DNA from 2 places in the Microbacterium sp. KUDC0406 genome. Region 2 is predicted to be linked to the other one. Evidence: riboswitches for the same ligand, from Rfam matches in the RefSeq annotation. Region 2 holds a riboswitch; the other holds the start of a gene.

Region 1 (10,803 bases), 880 kb from region 2:
CGGGCGCGCTCGGCCGCCGCGTCGCCCGGCATTCGTTCGTGTGCGAGGAGGATATTGTCGGCGAGTCGTCGCGAGGACCCGCGAAAAGCTCCTTGCACGGGGTGGTGACCCGGGTGTCCGGCCGCGTCACGAATGCAGGGAGGAAATCGCCGGTGCAGGGTCGCGGGGACCCGCGAAAAGCTCCTTGCACGGGGTGGTGATCCGGGTGTCCCGGCCGCGTCAGGAATGCAGGGAGGAAATCGCCGGTGCAGGGTTGCGCCGACCCGCGAAAAGCTCCCTGCATCAGGAGCGCACCTCTCGACGCGCCTGCCCCGATCAGCGCACCGAGGCGATGATCTGCTGCAGCCGCGCGACGTGCGCGGCGGGCTGCCGGTCGTGCGCGTAGGCGAGCGCGGCCGCGCGATGCGGGGAGAGGATGCCGCGGTCCGCGGCGAGTTCCCGCATCAGAGCGGCCAGCCCCCCGGCATCCGGCGTCGGGGTGAGCAGCGCCGCCTCACCGAACTCGCCCGCCAGCACCGGGTCGCTGACGATCACCGGGCGCTCGTGCGAGAACGCCTCGAGCGCCACCATCGGCTGGTTGTCGAAGCCGAGCGAGGTGATCAGCACGGCGTCGGCGGAGTCCATCAGCTCTGCGACGCGCTCGCCCGGCACCGAGCCGTGGAAGGTCACGCCGGGCACCGGCCGGGCGGTGCCCCCGCGACGTCGAGCTGCACCCGGTCGCCGAGGTCGGACGCCACCTGCCGCATCGCGTCGAGTGCGACCTCGACGCGCTTCTCGGGCGCGAAGCGCGCGACCCAGAGCAGCCGCAGCGGACCGGCGGCCACCGCCGGAGCCTCGGCCAGCGGCTGGGCGACGTTCGAGAACGCCTCCACGCGCCCCGCCCCGGCCGCGCGCAGCGCCTCGGCCTGGTGCCGAGACGGCGAGAGCACCACATCGGCGCGCTCCGCGATGCGCAGGGTCATGGTGCGCAGCGCGTTGTTCATGGCGTGGCCGCCCGTCGCGCGGCCGCCGTCGCGGATGCCGGTCAGCGAGCGGTGCACGCGTCCGACCACCGGCGCGAACGGGGCGAGCGCGGCGGGCGCGGTCCAGAAGAACGTATGCACCGTGTGCAGCACCGGGATGCCGAGGTCGCGGCCCACCGCGAGCGACGCGGCGGCGAGGGCGAACTCGGAGTGCACGACGATCGCGCCCACGCCGTGCCGGCGGACGGTCGCCGCGACGAGCGGCTCGAGATCGTGCGCGCGTCCGAGCAGCGGCAGGTCGAGCACCGGGATCGTGCCCCGCCGCGGCGGCGCGACCAGGGTGATGCCGGGAACCTCCGCCACCTGATCGGCGTCCGGCGCCAGCACGATCACCCGCACGCCCTCCGAGGCGAGTGCCTCGGCCTGCCGGAGGAACGCGGTCTGCGCCCCGCCGAGGTAGCGCAGCGAGTAGTCGCAGACCAGCAGCACGGCGTCGTCTCGCATGGCATCCCTTCGGCGGTGGATCGTCTCCGAAAGTCTAGAAGGGGCAGCTCGGGGTGATTCTTCGATCCCGTCCAGAAAGCGCCCGTCACCCGGCATTCGTTTCGCTGTCAGCGAAGGTTCCGGTGCCCGCCTACCGATTGTCGGAGGCCCGTGGCACGCTTTCATGTGGCCGATTCTCGATCGACCCCGAACACCTTAAGGATTCCGCCCGTGCTGGGAAAGCTCCTCTTCCGATATCTCAAGAAGTACAAGTGGCTTCTGCTGGGCGTGCTGGTCTTCCAGTTCGCGAGCGCGATGGCCACTCTCTACCTGCCCACTCTGAACGCCGACATCATCAACTACGGCGTCGCGAAGGCCGACACCGGCTACATCTGGACGCACGGTGCGTTCATGCTCCTGGTCTCGCTCGGGCAGATCCTGTGCGCGATCGTCGCGACGTTCTTCGCCGCCCGCGCAGCCATGGCCCTCGGCCGCGACATCCGCGCCGACGTGTTCGCCCGCGTCAGCGGCTTCTCCGAGCGCGAGGTGTCGCAGTTCGGCGCCGGTTCGCTGATCACCCGCAACACGAATGACGTGCAGCAGGTGCAGATGCTGGCGATGATGGGCGCGACCATGTTCGTCACCGCCCCGCTGCTGGCGATCGGCGGCGTCATCATGGCCGTCCGGCAGGACGTCGGCCTCAGCTGGCTGATCGCCGTCGCCGTGCCGGTGCTGCTGGTGGTCGCGGTGCTGATCATCGGCCGCATGGTGCCGCTGTTCCGCACCTATCAGGGCCGGCTCGACACGATCAACCGCGTCATGCGCGAACAGCTCACCGGCGTCCGCGTCGTGCGCGCGTTCGTGCGCGAGCCGATCGAGGCGGAGCGCTTCCGCGCCGCCAACACCGACATCATGACGGTCGGCCGCAACGTCGGCTCGCTGTTCGTGCTGCTGTTCCCGCTGTTCATGCTCATCCTGAACGTGACCGTGGTCGGCGTGATCTGGTTCGGCGGCGTCGAGGTCAACGCCGGCAACGTCGAGATCGGCACGCTGTTCGCGTTCATGCAGTACGTCGGCCAGATCATGGGCGGCGTCATCATGTCCAGCTTCATGGCGATGATGATCCCGCGCGCCGCCGTCTCGGCCGACCGCGTCGGCGAGGTGCTCGACGCCGAGTCGAGCATGACCCGTCCCGAGAAGGGCGTGACCGAGTTCGCCGCCCCGGGCAGGTCGTCTTCGACGACGTCGAGTTCACCTACCCGGAGCGGATGCCCCGGTGCTGACCGGCATCGACTTCCGTGCCGAGCCGGGTGAGACCGTCGCGATCGTCGGATCGACCGGCGCCGGCAAGACCACGCTGGTGTCGCTCATCCCGCGTCTGTTCGACGTCACCGGCGGTTCCGTGCAGGTCGGCGGCGTCGACGTGCGCGAGGCCGACGTCGACGAGCTGTGGAAGGGCATCGGCCTGGTGCCACAGCGTCCGTTCCTGTTCACCGGCACGATCGCGTCGAACCTGCGTTTCGGACGTGAGGACGCGACGGATGACGACCTGTGGACGGCGCTCCAGATCGCCCAGGCCAAGGACTTCGTGTCCGAGATGCCCGACGGCCTCGAGTCGCACATCGCACAGGGCGGCACCAACGTCTCGGGCGGGCAGCGGCAGCGCCTCGCGATCGCGCGCGCGATCGTGCACCAGCCGCGCATCCTCGTCTTCGACGACTCTTCTCGGCCCTCGACCTCACGACGGATGCGAGGCTGCGGCAGGCCCTCTGGAGAGAGCTGCCCGATGTGACCAAGGTCGTGGTCGCGCAGCGCGTGTCCACGATCACCGACGCGGACCGGATCGTGGTGCTGGACGGTGGCACGATGGTCGGCGTCGGCACGCACGATGAGCTGCTCGCGTCGAACGAGACCTATCGTGAGATCGTCGAGTCGCAGCTGGGGGTGGACGCATGAGCCCTTCGACGAGCTCAGGGACCCAGCCGGAGAAGCAGACCCGGCGTGAGCGCGCCCTCGCCGCCCGTGCCGCCAAGGGTGGAGCCGCCGTGGCCGAGCCGGAGACTCCGCTGACCGAGGCGCAGAAGGCCGAGGAGGAGCAGGCCGAGAAGGCGCGCCAGGCCGGCGGTGGCATGTTCGACGGCCCGGCCCCCGGCAAGGCCGACCACTTCGGCCCCAGCTTCAAGCGCATGATCGGACTGCTGAAGCCGTCCGCGCTGTGGTTCGTGCTGGTGTCGTTCTTCGGAGCCATCGGCGTCGTGCTCGCCGTGATCGCGCCGAAGGTGCTGGGCGAGGCGACCAACGTCGTCTACGAGGGCTTCATCTCGAAGACGCTCGGCGACAACGGCTTCCCGCAGGGCATGCCGCAGGACCAGGTGGTCGAGGCGCTGCGCGCCGCCGACCAGGGCACCTTCGCCGACATGGTCGCCGCGATGGACACCTTCACCGTCGGCGCCGGCGTCGACTTCGATCGGCTGCGGTACATCATCGTGGCCGTGCTGGCGATCTACGTGGCATCCGCTTTCCTGAGCTGGATCCAGGGCTACGTGATCAACGTCATCATGGTGCGCACGATGTGGCGTCTGCGCGAGGACGTCGAGGCGAAGATCAACCGCCTGCCGCTGTCGTACTTCGACAAGGTGCAGCGCGGTGAGCTGATCTCGCGCGTCACCAACGACATCGACAACATCACCCAGACCATGCAGCAGTCGCTGTCGGGTGCGCTCACCTCGGTGCTCACCGTGGTCGGCGTGCTGGTGATGATGTTCTCGATCTCATGGCAGCTGGCGCTTGTCGCCCTCGTGGCGCTGCCGCTGATGGGCGTCATCTTCGGCGTCATCGGCCCCCGCTCGCAGAAGGCCTTCGGCATCCAGTGGCGCAAGGTCGGCCGGCTCAACGCTCGCGTCGAGGAGGCGTTCTCGGGCCACGCCCTGGTGAAGGTGTTCGGTCGCGAGAAGGACGCACTGGAGAGCTTCCAGGAAGAGAACGAAGAACTCTTCCAGGCCAGCTTCAAGGCGCAGTTCCTGTCGGGAGTGATCATGCCGGCGATGCAGTTCATCGGCAGCCTCACCTATGTCGGCATCGCCGTGCTGGGCGGCCTGATGGTGGCCAACGGCAGTCTGCGACTCGGCGACGTGCAGGCGTTCATCCAGTACTCGCAGCAGTTCACCCAGCCACTCAGCGAGCTGGGCGGCATGGCCGCGGTCGTGCAGTCCGGCACCGCGTCGGCGGAGCGGGTGTTCGAGTTCCTCGACGCCGACGAGCAGGAGCCGGATGCCGAGAACGCGCCGACCGTGAAGGACGGCAAGGGCGTCATCGAGTTCGAGCACGTCGCCTTCTCCTACACGCCGGATCGACCGCTGATCACCGACCTGTCGTTCCGGGTGGAACCGGGACAGACGGTCGCGATCGTCGGTCCGACCGGTGCGGGCAAGACCACGCTCGTGAACCTCATCATGCGCTTCTACGAGCTCAGCGGCGGACGCATCCTGCTCGACGGCCAGGACATCGCGGAGATGACCCGCGAAGACCTGCGGTCGCGCACCGGAATGGTGCTGCAGGATCCGTGGCTGTTCGCCGGCAGCATCCTGGAGAACATCCGCTACGGCCAGGCATCCGCCACCGACGAGGAGGTGCTCGACGCAGCCAGGGCGACCTACGTCGACAGGTTCGTGCACGCCCTCCCCGAGGGCTACGAGACCGTGCTCGACGAGGATGCGTCCAATGTGTCGGCCGGTGAGCGACAGTTGATCACGATCGCGCGTGCGTTCGTGTCGCAGCCGTCGATCCTCATCCTCGACGAGGCGACATCGGCGGTCGACACCCGCACCGAGCTGCTGCTGCAGCACGCGATGGCGGCGCTGCGACAGGGACGCACCTCGTTCGTGATCGCGCACCGGCTGTCCACGATCCGCGACGCGGACCTCATCCTGGTCATGGAGCACGGCGACATCGTCGAGAAGGGCAACCACGACGAGCTGATCGCGGCCCAGGGCGCTTACTGGCGGCTGTACCAGTCGCAGTTCGAGCAGGCCGCGTCCGACATCGACGCCGAAGAGGCGCTCACCGGCAGCACGCCGGTGATCGTCAGCGGCGAGGCGGACGAGGTCCCGGTTCCCGGCGCGGCGGCCGCGCCGGTGCTGCCGGTGACCGAGTTCGTGTCGGAGGTCGCCGAGGGCGAGGCCCACCCGGCAGCCGACGCCGACGACCGGGCCTGAGCCCAGACGGCGAGAGCGCCCGTCCCCTTGCGGGGGCGGGCGCTCTTCCGTGTGTGCAGTGCGGACGTCCGTCGTCCGACGGATCAGCCGCTCAGGGGGCATCAGCCGCTCAGGGTCATCAGCCGCTCAGGGTCATCAGCCGCTCAGGGCCATCGCCGTTCGCGGCGTCAGCCGTTCAGCCCGAACAGATCCAGCGGATGCGTCAGGCGCCACCACGCGGACGGGGCGTCGACCGTGCTCTTCAGCGAGACATCCGTCTTCGCGGTGTCGATCGCCCCGGTCACGGTGAGCGACCCGACGGCGGCACCGGCATTCCGCGCGTCGCCCAGATCGAGGGTCGACGCGGCCTGCGCGGTCGAGCCGTTCCACATCACGACCTGGGCGTCGGCATCGGTGACCACGTCGCTGCGCTCGCCCCAGACGGTGTCGATGGTGCCCACCACCGTCCCCTTGGGCACGGTGGGCGACTGCTCGGCCAGAGTCTTCTCGACGCCGGCGTACAGCGCGCGGTTCACCGCGATGCGCTCCTTGTCGCTGTCCTGGCCGAGCGCAACGGCCGACAGTCGCACGGTCGTGTCTCCGACCTTGACGTCCTTCGCGGTGAGCAGGTTCCAGTCTCCGTCGAGCGTGCCGGTCTTGATGCCGACGACCCCCGGGTCCTCGGTGAGCATCTTGTTCGTGTTCTTCACGACGCCGGGGCCGGGGATGTCCGCCGACTTCTTGCCGACGATCTCGGCGAACACGGGGTTGCGCATCGCGATCTCGCCGAGGTCGAGCAGATCGGCGGTGGTCGCGACGTTGCGCTCGTCGCGCCCTGACGGCGAGATGATCGTGGTGTCGTCCAGCCCCTGATCGGACAGCCACTGTTGCGCGGCCGAGGCGAAGGCGTCCTTCGAGCCCCAGATCTCGTCCGCCAGGCGGTCGATGTAGTTGTTGGCGGAGCCGAGCAGCACGCCCTCGAGCATCTGGTACTCGGTGAGCGAGCCGCCCGCGGGCACATCGAGGGCGGACTGATCCGAACGCACGTACTGCCAGTACTCGCGCTGGTCGCCGTAGTCGAAGGCGAAAGAGGGCCCCTGCTCTCCGGGCTTCAGCGGCATCTCCTGGAGCACCATCATCACCGAGACGACCTTCGAGATGCTTGCGATCGGCCTCTTCGCACCGCTCGATGCGGCCGTGGCGAATCCCTGCACGTCCACGGCCGAAGTGCCCTTCGCGGACCAGCTGACGGCGGCGCCTGGGGCGGGCTCGATCGTCACGGACACCGCGTCGATCGCCGGTGCCACGTTGTCGAGCGGCGCCAGCAGAGTCGTGGCGGAGTAGGCGCCGACCAGGGCGAGGACGACGCCGCACGGGATGAGCACGCGGGGGCGCAGCCAGCCCGGAGTCCTGCGCAGTCCGCGCAGCAGATCGGACTCGTCGTCGGGCGATGTCCGCGCGGCGAGTGTGGCGGGGCCGGTCCGGGTGCGCACCGAGTCCGTGTCGATCCAGGTCAGGGCGGTCGCCGGCCGGGACTCGTCGGCCCACGCCACAGCCGGGCCATCGGATTCATCGGGATCGTCGCCCAGGTCCAGGCCGAGGCCGGGGCCGGCCCCGGGCGCGGTGGGCTCGGCCGGCGCGGCGGCGTCGGCGGCGGCGGGTGCCTCCTCCGCTGCAGCTGCGGCGGTGGCTGCCGCGGCGGCGTCGGCGGCGGCGAAGAACGCCATGGTGGCGGGCAGTCCGTCCTGCTCGGCCGCTGGTGCGGAGGAGTCCTCGACGTCGAGGAACGCGGTGTCCGGTGCCGTCTCGTCCTGCCATCCGGGGATCCCCGAGACGACGGATGCCACGCGCGTGGCGTCGTCGTCGGGATCGAGGGGTTCGGCGTCGAAGGTCTCTGCGGCGGACGGCTCCGCGGCGACGGCCGCGGGTGTGCCGCCCAGCAGGGCCGCGAGACCGGCGGTCGTGGTCGTGTCGGCCACGCCGGCGCGGTCCGCGCCCGGTTGGCCGGCGTCTGATGCTGGCGAACCGGCGTTCACAGGCTCCGCCGGTGCGGCGGTTCGCGGCGCGGTCGTGCCGAACATGGCACGGGTGAACGCGTCCACTTCGCCTGTCCCGGGCTCGTCGGACTCCTCGCCGGCCTCGGACTCGCCGAACAGCGTGCGCAGCATCGCGGTGCTCGTCGTCGGCTCTTCGTGCGCGTCCTGGTCGTCCACCGGCTCGAGCTGCTCGCCGGTGCCACCGGCAGGAGCGTCCGTGGCATCCCTCTGGGCCGGCCCCGGCCGGGCACCGCTCGAGCCCTGGAAGAACGCGTTCACGCCCGTCGGATCGACGCTTCGATGGGAGCCGGACTGCGCGCGCGCCTCGCGACGCGTGCGCGGCGGCGAAGTGGGCTCGTCGATGGTCACCCGCCTACGCTACCCAATGAGTCTGAGACTCGCCCCTTCCGATCAGGGATTGACTATGATCGAGGCACAACCACGGGAGTCCGGCGTGCCGGGCTGAGAGGAAGCGACCCGCGCTTCGACCGTCGAACCTGATCCGGATCATGCCGGCGCAGGGAGGAGTTCCTATGAGTGCATCCACATCCGTGTCGGACGCGAAGGCCGCCGAGAAGACCGCTCCGTCGCGCAACCTGCGCTGGCGGGTCGTCGACATCGTCGTCGCCGCCGTGCTCGGCGTCGCCGTCGGGCTGCTGTTCTGGGCCTGGAACATCGTCGGGGGCGCCTGGTTCGGTGCCGCCGACGCGCTGACGCCCGGCCTCGGCGGGATCGCCGTCGGCATCTGGCTGATCGGCGGGGTGATCGGCGGACTCGTCATCCGCAAGCCCGGCGCCGCCCTGGTCGTCGAGGTCGTCGCCGCGATCATCTCGATGCTGATCGGCAACGTCTGGGGCGTCTCCACGGTGTTCTCCGGCATCGTGCAGGGCCTGGGTGCCGAACTGATCTTCGCTCTGTTCGCCTATCGCCGGTTCGGCATCGGCGTCGCCGCCCTCGCCGGCGTCGGCGCGGCGGCGGCCGCCTGGGTCTTCGAGCTTTTCTACGGCAGCTCGCCGAACATCCTGAAGTCCTTCGAGTTCAACGCGATCTACCTCGGTGCACTGATCGTCTCGGGTGCGCTGCTGGCCGGCGCGGTGGGCTGGTTCCTGGTACGGGCTCTCGCGTCGACCGGAGCGCTCAGCAGGTTCGCGGCGGGCCGAGAAGCGCGCCGCGAGGTCTGACCATGCAGTCGGGTCCGGCCCGCGTCACCGCGAACGGCTGGGGCTGGCGCTACGCCGGGCGGCGACTGCCGGCGGTCAGCGACACGTCCTTCACCATCGAGCCCGGCGAGCGCGTGCTGCTGCTCGGGGCGTCGGGTGCGGGGAAGTCCACGCTGCTCGCCGGTCTCGCGGGGCTCCTCGGCGACGCAGACGAGGGGGAGCGCTCCGGCTCCCTGCTCGTCGACGGTGCGCTTCCCGAGCAGAGCCGTGGTCGTATCGGCCTCGTGCTGCAGGACCCGGATGCCGGAGTCGTGCTCTCCAAGGTCGGCGACGACGTCGCGTTCGGATGCGAGAACCTCGGCGTTCCGGCATCCGAGATCCCCGCTCGTGTGGCCGAGGCCCTCGACGCCGTCGGCCTCGACGTGTCGCCGGAGCGTGCGACGAAGGCGCTGTCCGGCGGGCAGAAGCAGCGCCTGGCTCTGGCCGGGGCGCTGGCCATGCGGCCGGGACTGCTGCTGCTGGACGAGCCGACCGCCAACCTCGATCCCGCCGGAGTCGCCGAGGTGCGCGACAGCGTCGCGCGGGTGGTGGCCGAGACGGGGGCGACGCTGGTGGTCGTCGAGCACCGCACCGAGGTGTGGGCGGATCTGATCACCCGCGTCATCGTGCTGGCGGCCGACGGCGGGCTGCTCGCCGACGGCTCGCCGGCGCAGGTGTTCGGCCGGCACGCGCAGACGCTGGCGGATGCCGGTGTGTGGGTGCCGCATCATCCGATCGACCTTCCGGTGCTGCCGCGCGCCGATGGCGATCCCGTCCTGGAGGCGCACGGCCTGGCCATCGGCCGGGAGCGCCGCACGATCGTTCAGGCCGGACTCGATCTCGTCGTCCCGCAGGCGTCGGCCACGGTCATCACCGGGCCGAACGGGGTGGGCAAGTCCACGCTGGCGCTCACCCTGGCCGGGCTGATCCCGGAGCTCGCCGGGTCCGTCTCCGCCGCGGAGCGTCTCCGCGGCAAGAGCGGCTCGCGACCGTTCCGCTGGACGTCGCGCGAGCTGCTGACTCGCATCGGCACGGTGTTCCAGGAGCCGGAGCACCAGTTCCTCGCCCAGACGCTCCGCGAGGAGCTCGCCGTCGGCCCGCGCGCTCTGGGGTGGTCGGCCGAGCGCACGGCGGCCGTCGTGGACGGCCTGCTCGAGCGACTGCATCTCGACCACCTCGCCGAGGCCAACCCCTTCACGCTGTCGGGCGGTCAGAAGCGCCGGCTCTCCGTCGCCACCGTGCTCGCGGCGACGCCCGAGGTGATCGTGCTCGACGAACCGACGTTCGGGCAGGATCGGCGCGGATGGATCGAGCTCGTGCTCCTGCTGCAGGAGGAGGTCGCGCGGGGGACCGCGATCGTCGCGGTCACGCACGACGACGCGGTGGCCCGGCATCTGGGCGACCGCCGCATCGTGCTGGATCAGGCGGTGCCGGTATGACCGCCGACGTCGCCCCCGTCGAGACCGGGGAGGCCTGGCTCGACGGGGTCAATCCCGTCACCCGCATCCTGCTCGCACTGCTGCTGTCGGTGCCCCTGTTCGCGTCGATCGACGTCGTCAGCGGGCTGGTCGCGATCGCGCTGCAGCTGCTCTGCATCCCGCTCACGGGGCTGTCGCTGCGCACGGTGCTCGGCCGGATGGCGCTGCTCGCCGCGATCTCGCCGGTTGCGGGCCTCAGCATGCTGCTCTACGCCGAACCGGCGGGGCAGGTGTACTGGAGCTTCGGCTTCGCGACCATCAGCGACGAGTCGATCCGCCTGGCGGTCGCCGTGAGCCTGCGAGTGATCGCACTCGGGCTGCCGACGATCCTGCTGTTCGGTCGCGCCGATCCCACCGAGGTCGCCGACGCGCTCTCCCAGGTCGCGCACCTGCCCAGCAGATTCGTGCTGGGCGTGCTCGCCGGCACCAGGATGCTGGGGCTGTTCCTCGAC
Region 2 (10,803 bases):
ATCGACGAGGGCGCGGATGCCGGCGGACAGCATCGACGCGGGCAACGCGGCCAGCCCCGCGCGCACGGTGCGGCGGAGCGCCTCCGCCTCGTCCGTGCGCACACCGAACCGGAGCAGGGCGGCGGCCGCGCGAGCGGCGACGGGCAGCGCGCCGACGAACAACCCCGGGTCCTCCTGATCCGCCTCGGTCAGCCCGGAGAGCACGCGCATCGCCTCGTCCGCCGTCGCGTTCACGCGGGATCCGACCGCAGCGCCTTCGATCCGGTTCAGCGCGGCCTCGGCATCGACGACGATCCACCCGAGGCGCTCCTCGGCGTCGTACAGCACGTCGCGGATGAAGGCGTCCTCGTCGCGGCGGATGCGGGCGGCCTCATCGCCCTGGCCCGACCACAGCAGTGCGGTGCTCAGCGTCCGCAGTGCCGCCGAGCGGAACAGCGCCATGCGGCCAAGGGAGCCTTTCGCGTCCGAGACCACGCGCACGGCGGCCTCGAGGTCTCCGAGTGCGACCAGCGCATTCGCCAGGTTGACCAGCACGGCCGCACCGACGCCGCGCTCCAGGCCGATGTCGACCGCCAGCGCATAGGTCTCCTCGGCCGCGGCAACCGCCTCGCGGTGTCGTCCCAGAGCTGTGAGCGCATCGCACTCGTTGACGCCGATCACCACGCGTGCGTATCCCGTGGTCTCGCGCGCCTTCATCCGCAGGGTCACGTCCAGCGCGAGCTGGCGATCGCCGGTCCGCGCGGTGAGCCATCCGATCGTCTGGTCTGCGCGTTGGAGCGCCTGCAGGTCTCCGCTGCGCTCGGCGATGGCATACGCCCGCTCGCTGAGGGCGACCGCCTCGTGCAGATCGTCGAGCTGCATCGCGAGCGTGGCCAGCGCGATCGCGTGGGCCGGATCACTGTCCGCTCCGGGCAGGGCCGCCATCATGTCGACGGCGCTGCGCGCCGCGGCGACCGCCTCGTCCCGCCTGCCCAGATCAGCCAGCGCGAGAGTGAGCACGCGCAGGATCGGCACCTGCTCGTGCGGCGAGGCACCGGTCAGCCTGGACAGGCTGGTGCGGGCGACCCTCTCGCTGCGGGCGAGATCATTCAGCGACCGCCACTCATCGGCGACCTCATGACAGAGACCGGCGAGGGTGATCCCGCAGATCTCCTCGGCATCCGGCACCTGAGGCCACAGGTCCACGAGGCGTTCGCCGAGCCGCGTGGCGGCCGCTGTCGCGTGCGTGCGGTGCGCGACATCGCGCGCGGTCGCGGTGGCGCGGAAGGCTGCGGGGACGTCGCGTGCGGCCAGCCAGTGCTCCGCTGCGGCCGCCGCCTGCTCCTCCGCACCGGCGTCCACCTCGCGCTGCAGAGCCTGGGCGTAGACCCGGTGCAGGTGCGAGCGCTCGCCCGGGAGCAGATCATCGGTGGCCAGCTCCCGGATGAGTGCGTGGCGGAACGAGACGCCGTCGCGTCCGAGCGCGAGCACCCCGGCCTCGACGGCCCGTCGCATCGCATCCCGGACGGCGGACGCCTCGGTGCCGAGCACCTCGGTGAGCAGCGTGTCGTCGACCTGCATCCCGCCGATGGCCGCCGCGGACAGCAGCTGCCTGGTCTCCGCGTCGAGCTGGTCGAACCGCGACAGCACAAGGTCGCGAAGCGTCTCGGGAAGCCGGTCGCCGCGCACCGCGAGCAGCTCCTCGAGGAAGAACGGCACTCCGTCGCCGCGCGCGACGAGCGTGTCGAGTTCTGCGGCGTCGGCGCCCGGAGCGAGCGCGCCGATCAGCGCCGCGGACTGCGCTGCATCGAGGCGGGCGAGGTCGATCATCGTCACGGCACGGTTGCGCTCGAGCTCGGCCAGCAGCGGGCGCAGCGGATGCGTGCGGCCGACGTCATCGGTGCGGTAGGTCAGCACGAACGTGAGATGCCGGCAGTGCGCGGTGACGCTGAGCGCCGGCAGCAGACCCAGGGTGGCGGCATCCGCCCAGTGCAGGTCCTCGATCACCAGCACCAGATGGCGCGATTCGCTGAGGTTCTCCAGCACGCGCTCCACAGCCTCGGCGATGTGCTCTCCGGGCACGGCGCCGGCATCGGCCGTGAACTCCGGCAGGAGCGCTCCGATGGCGGCGGCCACACCCGGGGTCCGGGCGGCGTCGCGCAACGCGGCGTCACCGAGTTCACGGAGCAGGTCCCGAAGCAGGCGCCGGACCGGGGTGAACGGTGCACCGATGTCGCCGAGATCCACGCACTGACCGACCGCCACGGCCACCGGCGGCGGCCCGTCGGCATCGATCCCGTCGAGGAACTCCTGCAGCAGCCGCGACTTGCCGATACCGGCCTCGCCCCGCACGACGAGCACCCCGGGGTGCCCGGCGCGTCCCACCTGGAACCCCCGGCGCAGCATCCCCAGCTCATCGTCCCGACCGATCATCGGCGCCGACGTCGTCATGCGCCCATATTGGCATCGTGAGGCGGGCACGGGGAACCTGAGTCGCCTCAGATGCGCTCGGCGGACGAGGAATAGGGCATCTGCCCGATGCCGGGCGGGGACCTCAGAGAGGAACGTCATGGTCATCGACAACCAGCCGCTGGGGAAGCGGGACAGGGAGAAGAGATCATGAACGAGTACATCGTCTTCGGAGCATCGATGATCGAGCGCCGGCGGGTCGCGGAGCTGAACCGCGACTGCGAGCGTCGTCGGCAGCAGGCGGAGCGTGCCGAGGCCCCGGTGCGGGGCACCGGCTTCCTGTCGCGGGTCGCCGCGACGCTCCGTGCCGGGCACGACCGCCGCATGGCCGGGGGCGCGTCCGAGCGGGCCCGCACCGTCTGAGCGTGCCGATAGACTCTCGGGCAGTGACACGGGGTGCCGCATCCGCGGCTGAGAACACACCCGTCGAACCTGATCTAGTTCGTACTAGCGAAGGGATGTCGCCCATGAGCGAACCTCTGCACCCGTCCGCCGTCCTCGAGGACACCGCCCGCCTGCTGGAGGCGCTGCGCGCGGCACCGCCGCTGACGCACTGCATCACGAACAGCGTGGTGACCGGCTTCACAGCCAACGTGCTGCTCGCCCTCGGCGCAGCCCCGGCGATGGTCGACATCGTCGGCGAGGCGGGGATGTTCGCCTCCACCGCCTCCGGCCTGCTGCTGAACCTCGGCACGCCGACCCCGAGCAGCGCGCCGCCGCGCTCGAGGCCGCCGGCGGCGCCACCGCCGCGGGCACCCCGTGGGTGCTCGACCCGGTCGCGATCGGGGTGCTCCCGATCCGCACCGATCTGGCCCGCGACCTGGTCGCCCGACGACCGACGGCGATCCGAGGCAACGCCTCCGAGATCCTCGCCCTGGCGGGTCACAGCGCGGGCGGCCGCGGCGTCGACGCGACCGACTCGACCGAGGAGGCTGCCGAGGCCGCCCGCCTGCTCGCCCGCGAGCACGGCAGCGCCGTCGCGGTGTCGGGGCCGATCGACCTGCTCACCGACGGCGAGAGCGAGGTGCGGATCGCCAACGGCACGCCACTGCTCACCCGCGTCACCGGCGGAGGGTGCGCCCTCGGTGCCGTGATGGCGGCGTTCCTCGGCGCCGCGCGCGGCACCGGCACCCCCGCGCTGCACGCGGTGTCCGCGGCGTCCGTCGTCTACGAGATCGCCGCAGAACGCGCGGCTGCCGTGTCCACCGGACCCGGCGGTTTCGCCGTCGCTCTGCTCGACGCGCTCGCCGCGATCACCGCCGCCGACCTCGCGGACGCCCGCGTCGAGGTCGCCTTCCCGGAGGTCGCGCGATGACCCCCGACCTCTCGCTCTACCTCGTCACGGACGCTGCGCTGAGCGGCTCGCGCGGAGTGCCGGCGGTCGTCGCCGCCGCCGTGGACGGCGGCGCGCGCATCGTGCAGCTGCGCGACAAGCACGCGACGGATGCCGAGGTGACGGACCAGCTCGTCGAGCTCTCGGCCGTGATCGCCGGCCGCGCACTGCTCGTCGTCGACGACCGGCTGGACGCCGCTCTCGAGGCGCGCCGCCGCGGCGCGCGCATCGACGGCGTGCACCTCGGCCAGTCGGATGCCTCGGTGCTGGAGGCCCGTTCGGCGCTCGGTCCCGATGCGATCGTCGGCCTCACCGCTAACAGCGCCGCGCACCTCGACGCCGTCCGCGCCCTGCCGGCGGGCAGCGTCGACTACCTGGGCGTCGGTGTGGTGCACCCCACCGCGACCAAGCCCGACCACCCGCCGGCACTCGGCATCGCCGGGTTCGCCGAGTTCGTCGAGCGGAGCCCGCTGCCCTGCGTCGCGATCGGCGGCATCGGCCCCGACGACGTCGCGCCGCTGCGCGCCGCCGGCGCGGCCGGCGTCGCCGTGGTCTCCGCGATCTGCGCCGCGGAGGACCCGCGCACCGCGACCCGTGCGTTCCTGCGCGCCTGGCACGGCGGCCGCCCGCCGCGGGTGCTGAGCATCGCCGGCAGCGATCCGTCCGGAGGCGCCGGCGTGCAGGCGGATCTCAAGGCGATCGCCGCGAACGGCGGGTACGGCATGGCGGCGATCACCGCGCTGACCGCGCAGAACACTCAGGGCGTGCGATCCGTGCACGTTCCGCCGGCGGAGTTCCTCCGTGAGCAGCTCGACGCGCTCGCCGACGACATCGACATCGACGCCGTGAAGATCGGGATGCTCGCGGACGCCGAGAACATCCGCACGGTCGAGGGCTGGCTGGATGCTGTGCGGCCCGAGACGGTCGTACTGGACCCGGTGATGGTCGCCACCAGCGGGGACCGGCTGCTGGACGCGGCGGCCGAGGACGCGCTCCGTGCCCTGCTCCCACTCGCCGACGTCGTCACGCCGAACCTGCCCGAGCTGGCCGTGCTCGCCGAAGAGCTCCCTGCGGTCGGATGGGTCGAGGCGCAGGAGCAGGCGCGACGACTGTCCGAGCGGCACGGCGTGCTGGTGCTGGTCAAGGGCGGCCATCTCGACTCCGCCGATGCTCCCGACGCCCTGGTCGGGCCGGACGGCGTGCTCGCCGCGTTCACGGACCCGCGCATCGTCACCGAGAGCACGCACGGCACCGGATGCTCGCTCTCGTCGGCCCTTGCCGTCCGCCGTGCACGGGGTGCGGACTGGGCGACGGCGGTGACCGAGGCGCGGGCGTGGCTGCGCGAGTCGATCGCCGCAGGCGCCGGCCTCGACGTCGGACGCGGACACGGACCGGTGTCGCACTTCGAGGGGCTGTGGCGAAGAGGCGGGCTCGACACGGCTCCCACCGCCCGGCAGATCGCGGCGGAGTGGTGGCAGCGGATCGCCGGCATCCGTCACGGTATCGACGGTCTGCCCTTCATCCGAGCGCTCGCCGACGGAACCCTGCCCCGAGACGCCTTCCTGTTCTATCTCGCACAGGATGCGCTGTACCTGCGCGAGTACGCCCGCGTCCTGGCGGCGGCCTCGGGGCTGGCACCGACGCCGGAGGAGCAGGCGTTCTGGGCGCAGGGCGCGCAGGGTGCGATCGCCGGTGAGCTCGAGCTGCACGCGTCCTGGCTGAATCCCGGCGACGGCGTGGCCGAGATCATGTTCGCCTCCGAAGCGGGCCCTGTCACGACCGCGTACCTCGACCATCTCCGCGCGACGGCGTTCGGCGGCGACTACGCCGAACTCATCGCGGCCGTACTGCCCTGCTACTGGCTGTACGCCGACCTGGGGCAGCGGCTCGGCGCCGGCGACCTCGGTGCGTATGCGCTGGATCCGGGGCATCCGTACGCGTCCTGGCTGACGACCTACGCCGATCCCGCCTTCGCCGACGCGAACCGGCGTGCGATCGCGATCGTCACCGCGGCGGCGGCGGATGTCGGTCCCGAGAAGCGCGCGCGGATGTACTCCGCGTTCGAGCGGGCGGCGCAGCTCGAGCTCGACTTCTTCGCGGCACCTCTTCCGGACGGCGTGCCCGTCGTGTGACGACGGGGATTTGCGCATGCCGCGGCGGGGACGATATCGTCGCGGCATGCCCTCGGCCGCACACATGCTCGCACCGCTCGTTCTGAGCGCTGCACCCGTGCGCCGACGCCGTGGCGGCCGCCGACTCTAGGCGACCCCGCGCTCCTGTCCTGCGTTCGGACGGGATGAGTGCCGGTGTCGCCGCCCCGGTCCTCTCCCACTCCGACCGTTAAGGTAGATCCATGACGTTTTCCGTCGCCGTCTCCGGCGCATCCGGCTATGCGGGCGGCGAGATCCTGCGCCTCCTCGCCGCGCATCCCGACATAGAGATCCGCACCGTCACCGCGCACTCCAACGCCGGTCAGCCGCTTGTGCAGCACCAGCCGCACCTGCGCTCGCTCGCCCATCTCACCCTGCAGGACACGACGCCCGAGATCCTCTCCGGGCACGACATCGTGTTCCTCGCTCTTCCGCACGGGCAGTCCGGGCAGTACACCGACGCGCTCGGCGACGCCCCTCTCGTGATCGACGCCGGTGCGGACCACCGGCTCACCTCGCGCGCGGCCTGGGACGCGTTCTACGGCGGCGGCTTCCACGAGCCGTGGACCTACGGCGTGCCCGAGCTGACCGTCGGGGGAGTGAAGCAGCGCGAGAACCTGCGCGGCGCGACCCGCATCGCGGCCCCGGGCTGCAACGCGTCGACCGTGAGCCTCAGCCTCGCGCCCGGCGTGGCCGCGGGCGTCATCGATCCGGGGGACATCGTCACGGTGCTCGCGGTGGGCCCCTCCGGCGCCGGCAAGAGCCTCAAACCGCACCTGCTGGGCAGCGAGCTGCTCGGCACCGCCAACCCCTACGCGGTCGGCGGCACGCACCGGCACATCCCCGAGATCCGCCAGGCGCTCGCCGCGGCCCGCCCTTCGGTCGTTGAGCGAGCGCAGCGAGACGAAACGCCTGACGACATCCGCATCTCGTTCACCCCTGTGCTCGTGCCCATGGCACGCGGCATCCTCGCCACCTCGACCGCTCCGATCGTGGCGGACGCGAGCGACGCCGACATCCGGGACGCCTGGCAGCATGCCTACGGTGACGAGACCTTCGTGCACCTGCTGCCCGAAGGACACTTCCCGCGCACGGCTGACGTGCTCGGCGCCAACACCGCCCTGATCGGACTCGCGATCGACCGGGCCGCGAACCGCGTCACCGTGGTCACGGCCGTCGACAACCTCGTCAAGGGCACCGCAGGCGCTGCCGTCCAGTCCATGAACATCGCGCTCGGCCTTCCCGAGGACCGCGCTCTCACCGTGAACGGAGTCGCCCCGTGACCGTCACCGCACCCCAGGGATTCGAGGCGGCCGGCGTCGTCACCGGCCTGAAGTCGACCGGGAGGCCCGACGTGGCCGTCGTCGTCAATCGCGGCCCCCGCAAGGTCGGCACCGCCGTCTTCACCAGCAACCGTGCGAAGGCGAACCCCATCCTGTGGTCGCAGCAGGTCGTGGCCGACAGGATCGTCGAGGCCATCGTGCTGAACTCCGGGGGAGCGAACTGCTTCACGGGCGAATTCGGCTTCCAGACCAGCCACCTCACGGCCGAGAAGGCCGCCGAGCTGCTCGGAGTGAGCGCCGGCGACATCGTGGTCTGCTCCACAGGCCTGATCGGCACCGGTGACGAGGCATTCCGGGCCAAGGTGCTCGACGGCGTCGAGCGCGGCATCGCGGGCCTGTCGTCCGACGGCGGCCAGGCAGCCGCCGAGGCGATCATGACGACCGACACCGTCTCGAAGACCGCGATGGTCAGCGGTGACGGGTGGACGATCGGCGGCATGGCGAAGGGCGCGGGGATGCTGGCGCCGGGGCTTGCCACGATGCTCGTCGTGATCACCACCGATGCCGACCTCGAGGCGCACGAGGCGGATGCCGCGCTGCGCCGCGCCACCGGCACGACGTTCGACCGGCTCGACTCCGACGGCTGCATGTCGACGAACGACCAGGTCACGCTGCTCGCCAACGGCGCGAGCGGCGTCAAGCCCGACCCGGACGCGTTCGACGCTGCGCTCGCCGACCTGTGCGCACAGCTCGCCAAGAAGCTGCAGCAGGACGCCGAGGGGGCCAGCCATGACATCACGATCGAGGTCCGGCGGTGCGGCATCCGTCGCCGACGCCGTCGAGGTGGGCCGCTCGGTGGCGCGCAACAACCTGTTCAAGGCCGCGATCTTCGGCAACGATCCGAACTGGGGCCGCGTGCTCGCGGCGATCGGCACCACGAGCGCCGAGTTCGACCCGTACGACACCGACGTGTTCATGAACGGCGTCCGCGTCTGCACGGCCGGCGGCCCCGACCGCCCGCGCGAGGAGGTCGACCTGACCCCGCGCGCGACCGACCTCATCATCGACCTGAAGGTCGGCGGCCAGACCGCCACCATCCTCACCAACGACCTCACCCACGACTACGTGCACGAGAACAGCGCCTACTCCTCATGACGGATCTGCAGGACACCCCGCCCGACGTGGCCGCCGAGAAGGCCGCCACGCTCATCGAGTCACTGCCGTGGCTGAAGAAGTTCCGCGACCAGATCGTCGTGGTCAAGTACGGCGGCAACGCCATGGTCAGCGACGAGCTGCAGGACGCCTTCGCCCAGGACATCGCCTATCTGCGCTACGTCGGCGTGCAGCCCGTCGTCGTGCACGGCGGCGGCCCGCAGATCTCGACCATGCTCGACCGGCTCGACATCCCGAGCGAGTTCAAGGGCGGCTACCGGGTCACCAACACCGAGGCGATCAGCGTCGTCCGGATGGTGCTGACCGGGCAGGTCAACCCGCAGCTGGTCGGCAAGATCAACTCGCACGGCCCGATCGCGACCGGTCTGAGCGGTGAGGACGCCGGGCTGTTCGGCGGCCGCCGTCGCGGCGTCATGATCGACGGCGAGGAGGTCGACCTCGGCCGCGTCGGCGACGTCGTGCAGGTCGACCCGACCCCGGTGCTCGATCACCTCGCGGCCGGCCGGATCCCGGTCGTCTCCTCGATCGCGCCGGACCTCGACCACCCGGGGCAGTCGCTGAACGTGAATGCGGATGCCGCCGGCATCCGCCCTGGCCGTCGCGCTGGGCGCGCGCAAGCTGGTCGTCCTCACCGATGTGCCCGGTCTGTACGCGGACTGGCCCAATCGCGACTCACTGGTGTCGCACCTGACCGCTGAGGCGCTCACCGAGATGCTGCCGCGGCTGGAGTCCGGGATGATCCCGAAGATGCGCGCCTGCCTCGATGCCGTCGAGGGCGGGGTCGACGCCGCGGCGATCATCGACGGCCGGGTGCCGCACTCGGTACTCGTGGAGCTCTTCACCAGCAAGGGAATCGGAACGGAAGTGGTAGCGGATGCGTCGCACTGAGCGAGCGGAGCGAGACGAAGTGAGCGACTGGAAGAACGACGCGTCGCGCGACCTGATGAGCCTGGGCGGACGGCTCGCGCTGCTCACGCGCGGTGAGGGCTCGCATGTGTGGGACATCGACGGCACCCGCTACCTGGACTTCCTCGGCGGCATCGCGGTGAACTGCCTCGGGCATGCGCATCCGGTGTTCGTGGATGCCGTGTCCCGGCAGGCGGCGACTCTCGCGCACGTGTCGAACTACTTCGCCTCCCCGGCTCAGCTCGAGCTCGCCGCACGGCTGAAGCGGCTCGCCGGCACAGGGGAGCAGGGCCGCGTGTTCCTGACCAACTCCGGCACCGAGGCGAACGAGACGGCGATCAAGCTCGCCCGGCTGCACGGCTCACGGCCGGTGCACGGGCACGAGACGGGTCGCACCACGATCCTCGTGCTGGACGGCGCGTTCCACGGCCGCACCATGGGCGCGCTGTCGCTGACGCCCAAGGCGATCTACCGCGACCCGTTCCAGCCGGCCGTGCCGGATGTCCGTACGGTGGAGCACTCCGTGGAGAGCCTCGAGGCCGCGTTCGACGATTCGGTGGCCGCGATCTTCATCGAGCCCATCCAGGGCGAGGCGGGAGTCATCGAGCTGCCGGACGGCTTCCTGCAGCGGGCCCGCGAGCTCGCCACGCAGCACGATGCGCTGCTGATCCTCGACGAGGTGCAGACGGGGTCGGGCCGGCTCGGCGAGTGGTTCGCCTTCCAGCGGTTCGGTGTCGTGCCGGATGCGATCACGCTGGCGAAGAGCATCGGCGCGGGCTTCCCGCTCGGTGCGCTCGTCACGTTCGGTGCCGCGAGCGACCTGTTCTATCCGGGCACCCACAACTCCACGTTCGGCGGCAACCCGCTCGCCGCAGCCGTCGCGAACGCGGTGCTCGGCCACATCGAGGACGAGGATCTGCTCGCGAACGTGAACGCGCGCGGTGCCGAGCTGCGCGCCGGCGTCGAGAGCCTGCCGCTGGTGTCCGGCACCCGCGGCGCCGGTCTGCTCATCGGCATCACCCTGTCGCATCCGGTGGCCGCGGCCGTGCGCGAGGCCGCCCAGGAGCGCGGGCTCATCATCAACGCACCCACCGAGGACGCCATCCGCATCGCACCCGCCTACACGATCGGCGATGCCGAGGTGGCGGAGTTCCTCGACCTGTTCGGCCAGGCGCTCGGCGCCGTGGCATCCACTCTCACCACTACGGAGAACACCGCATGCGATGCACTGAGCGAGAGAATCGAGACGAAGTGACCCGCCACCTGCTGCGCGACGACGACCTGACCCCCGCCGAGCAGTCCGAGATCCTCGATCTCGCGCTCGAGCTGAAGAAGGATCGCTGGGCGAACAAGGCGCTGGCCGGTCCGCAGACGGTCGCCGTGATCTTCGACAAGTCGTCCACCCGCACCCGGGTGTCGTTCGCGGTCGGCATCGCCGACCTCGGTGGCTCTCCGCTGATCATCTCGACTGCCAACAGCCAGCTCGGCGGCAAGGAGACCCCTTCCGACA

What was found. Region 2 has a riboswitch for thiamine pyrophosphate ahead of thiM (hydroxyethylthiazole kinase). Riboswitches for the same ligand answer to the same signal wherever they lie in the genome.
Region 1: linked by a shared signal. The riboswitch ahead of L2X99_RS16335 (ECF transporter S component) and the one ahead of thiM (hydroxyethylthiazole kinase) in region 2 are both predicted to bind thiamine pyrophosphate.

Annotation. Positions count from the first base shown of each region.
Region 1 covers NZ_CP091138.1:3,311,046-3,321,848, forward strand. The annotation lists gene L2X99_RS16310 (glycosyltransferase) at 316-678, opposite strand; gene L2X99_RS16315 (glycosyltransferase) at 666-1,466, opposite strand; partial or broken gene L2X99_RS16320 (ABC transporter ATP-binding protein) at 1,677-3,401, shown strand; gene L2X99_RS16325 (ABC transporter ATP-binding protein) at 3,398-5,659, shown strand; gene L2X99_RS16330 (D-alanyl-D-alanine carboxypeptidase family protein) at 5,827-8,043, opposite strand; TPP riboswitch at 8,106-8,217, shown strand; gene L2X99_RS16335 (ECF transporter S component) at 8,208-8,855, shown strand; gene L2X99_RS16340 (ABC transporter ATP-binding protein) at 8,858-10,312, shown strand; gene L2X99_RS16345 (energy-coupling factor transporter transmembrane component T family protein) at 10,309-10,803, shown strand, end outside.
Region 2 covers NZ_CP091138.1:581,187-591,989, forward strand. The annotation lists gene L2X99_RS03060 (helix-turn-helix transcriptional regulator) at 1-2,556, opposite strand, end outside; gene L2X99_RS03065 (hypothetical protein) at 2,599-2,811, shown strand; TPP riboswitch at 2,831-2,924, shown strand; partial or broken gene thiM (hydroxyethylthiazole kinase) at 2,916-3,763, shown strand; gene L2X99_RS03075 (bifunctional hydroxymethylpyrimidine kinase/phosphomethylpyrimidine kinase) at 3,760-5,913, shown strand; gene argC (N-acetyl-gamma-glutamyl-phosphate reductase) at 6,135-7,214, shown strand; partial or broken gene argJ (bifunctional glutamate N-acetyltransferase/amino-acid acetyltransferase ArgJ) at 7,211-8,369, shown strand; partial or broken gene argB (acetylglutamate kinase) at 8,366-9,275, shown strand; gene L2X99_RS03095 (acetylornithine transaminase) at 9,262-10,548, shown strand; gene argF (ornithine carbamoyltransferase) at 10,545-10,803, shown strand, end outside.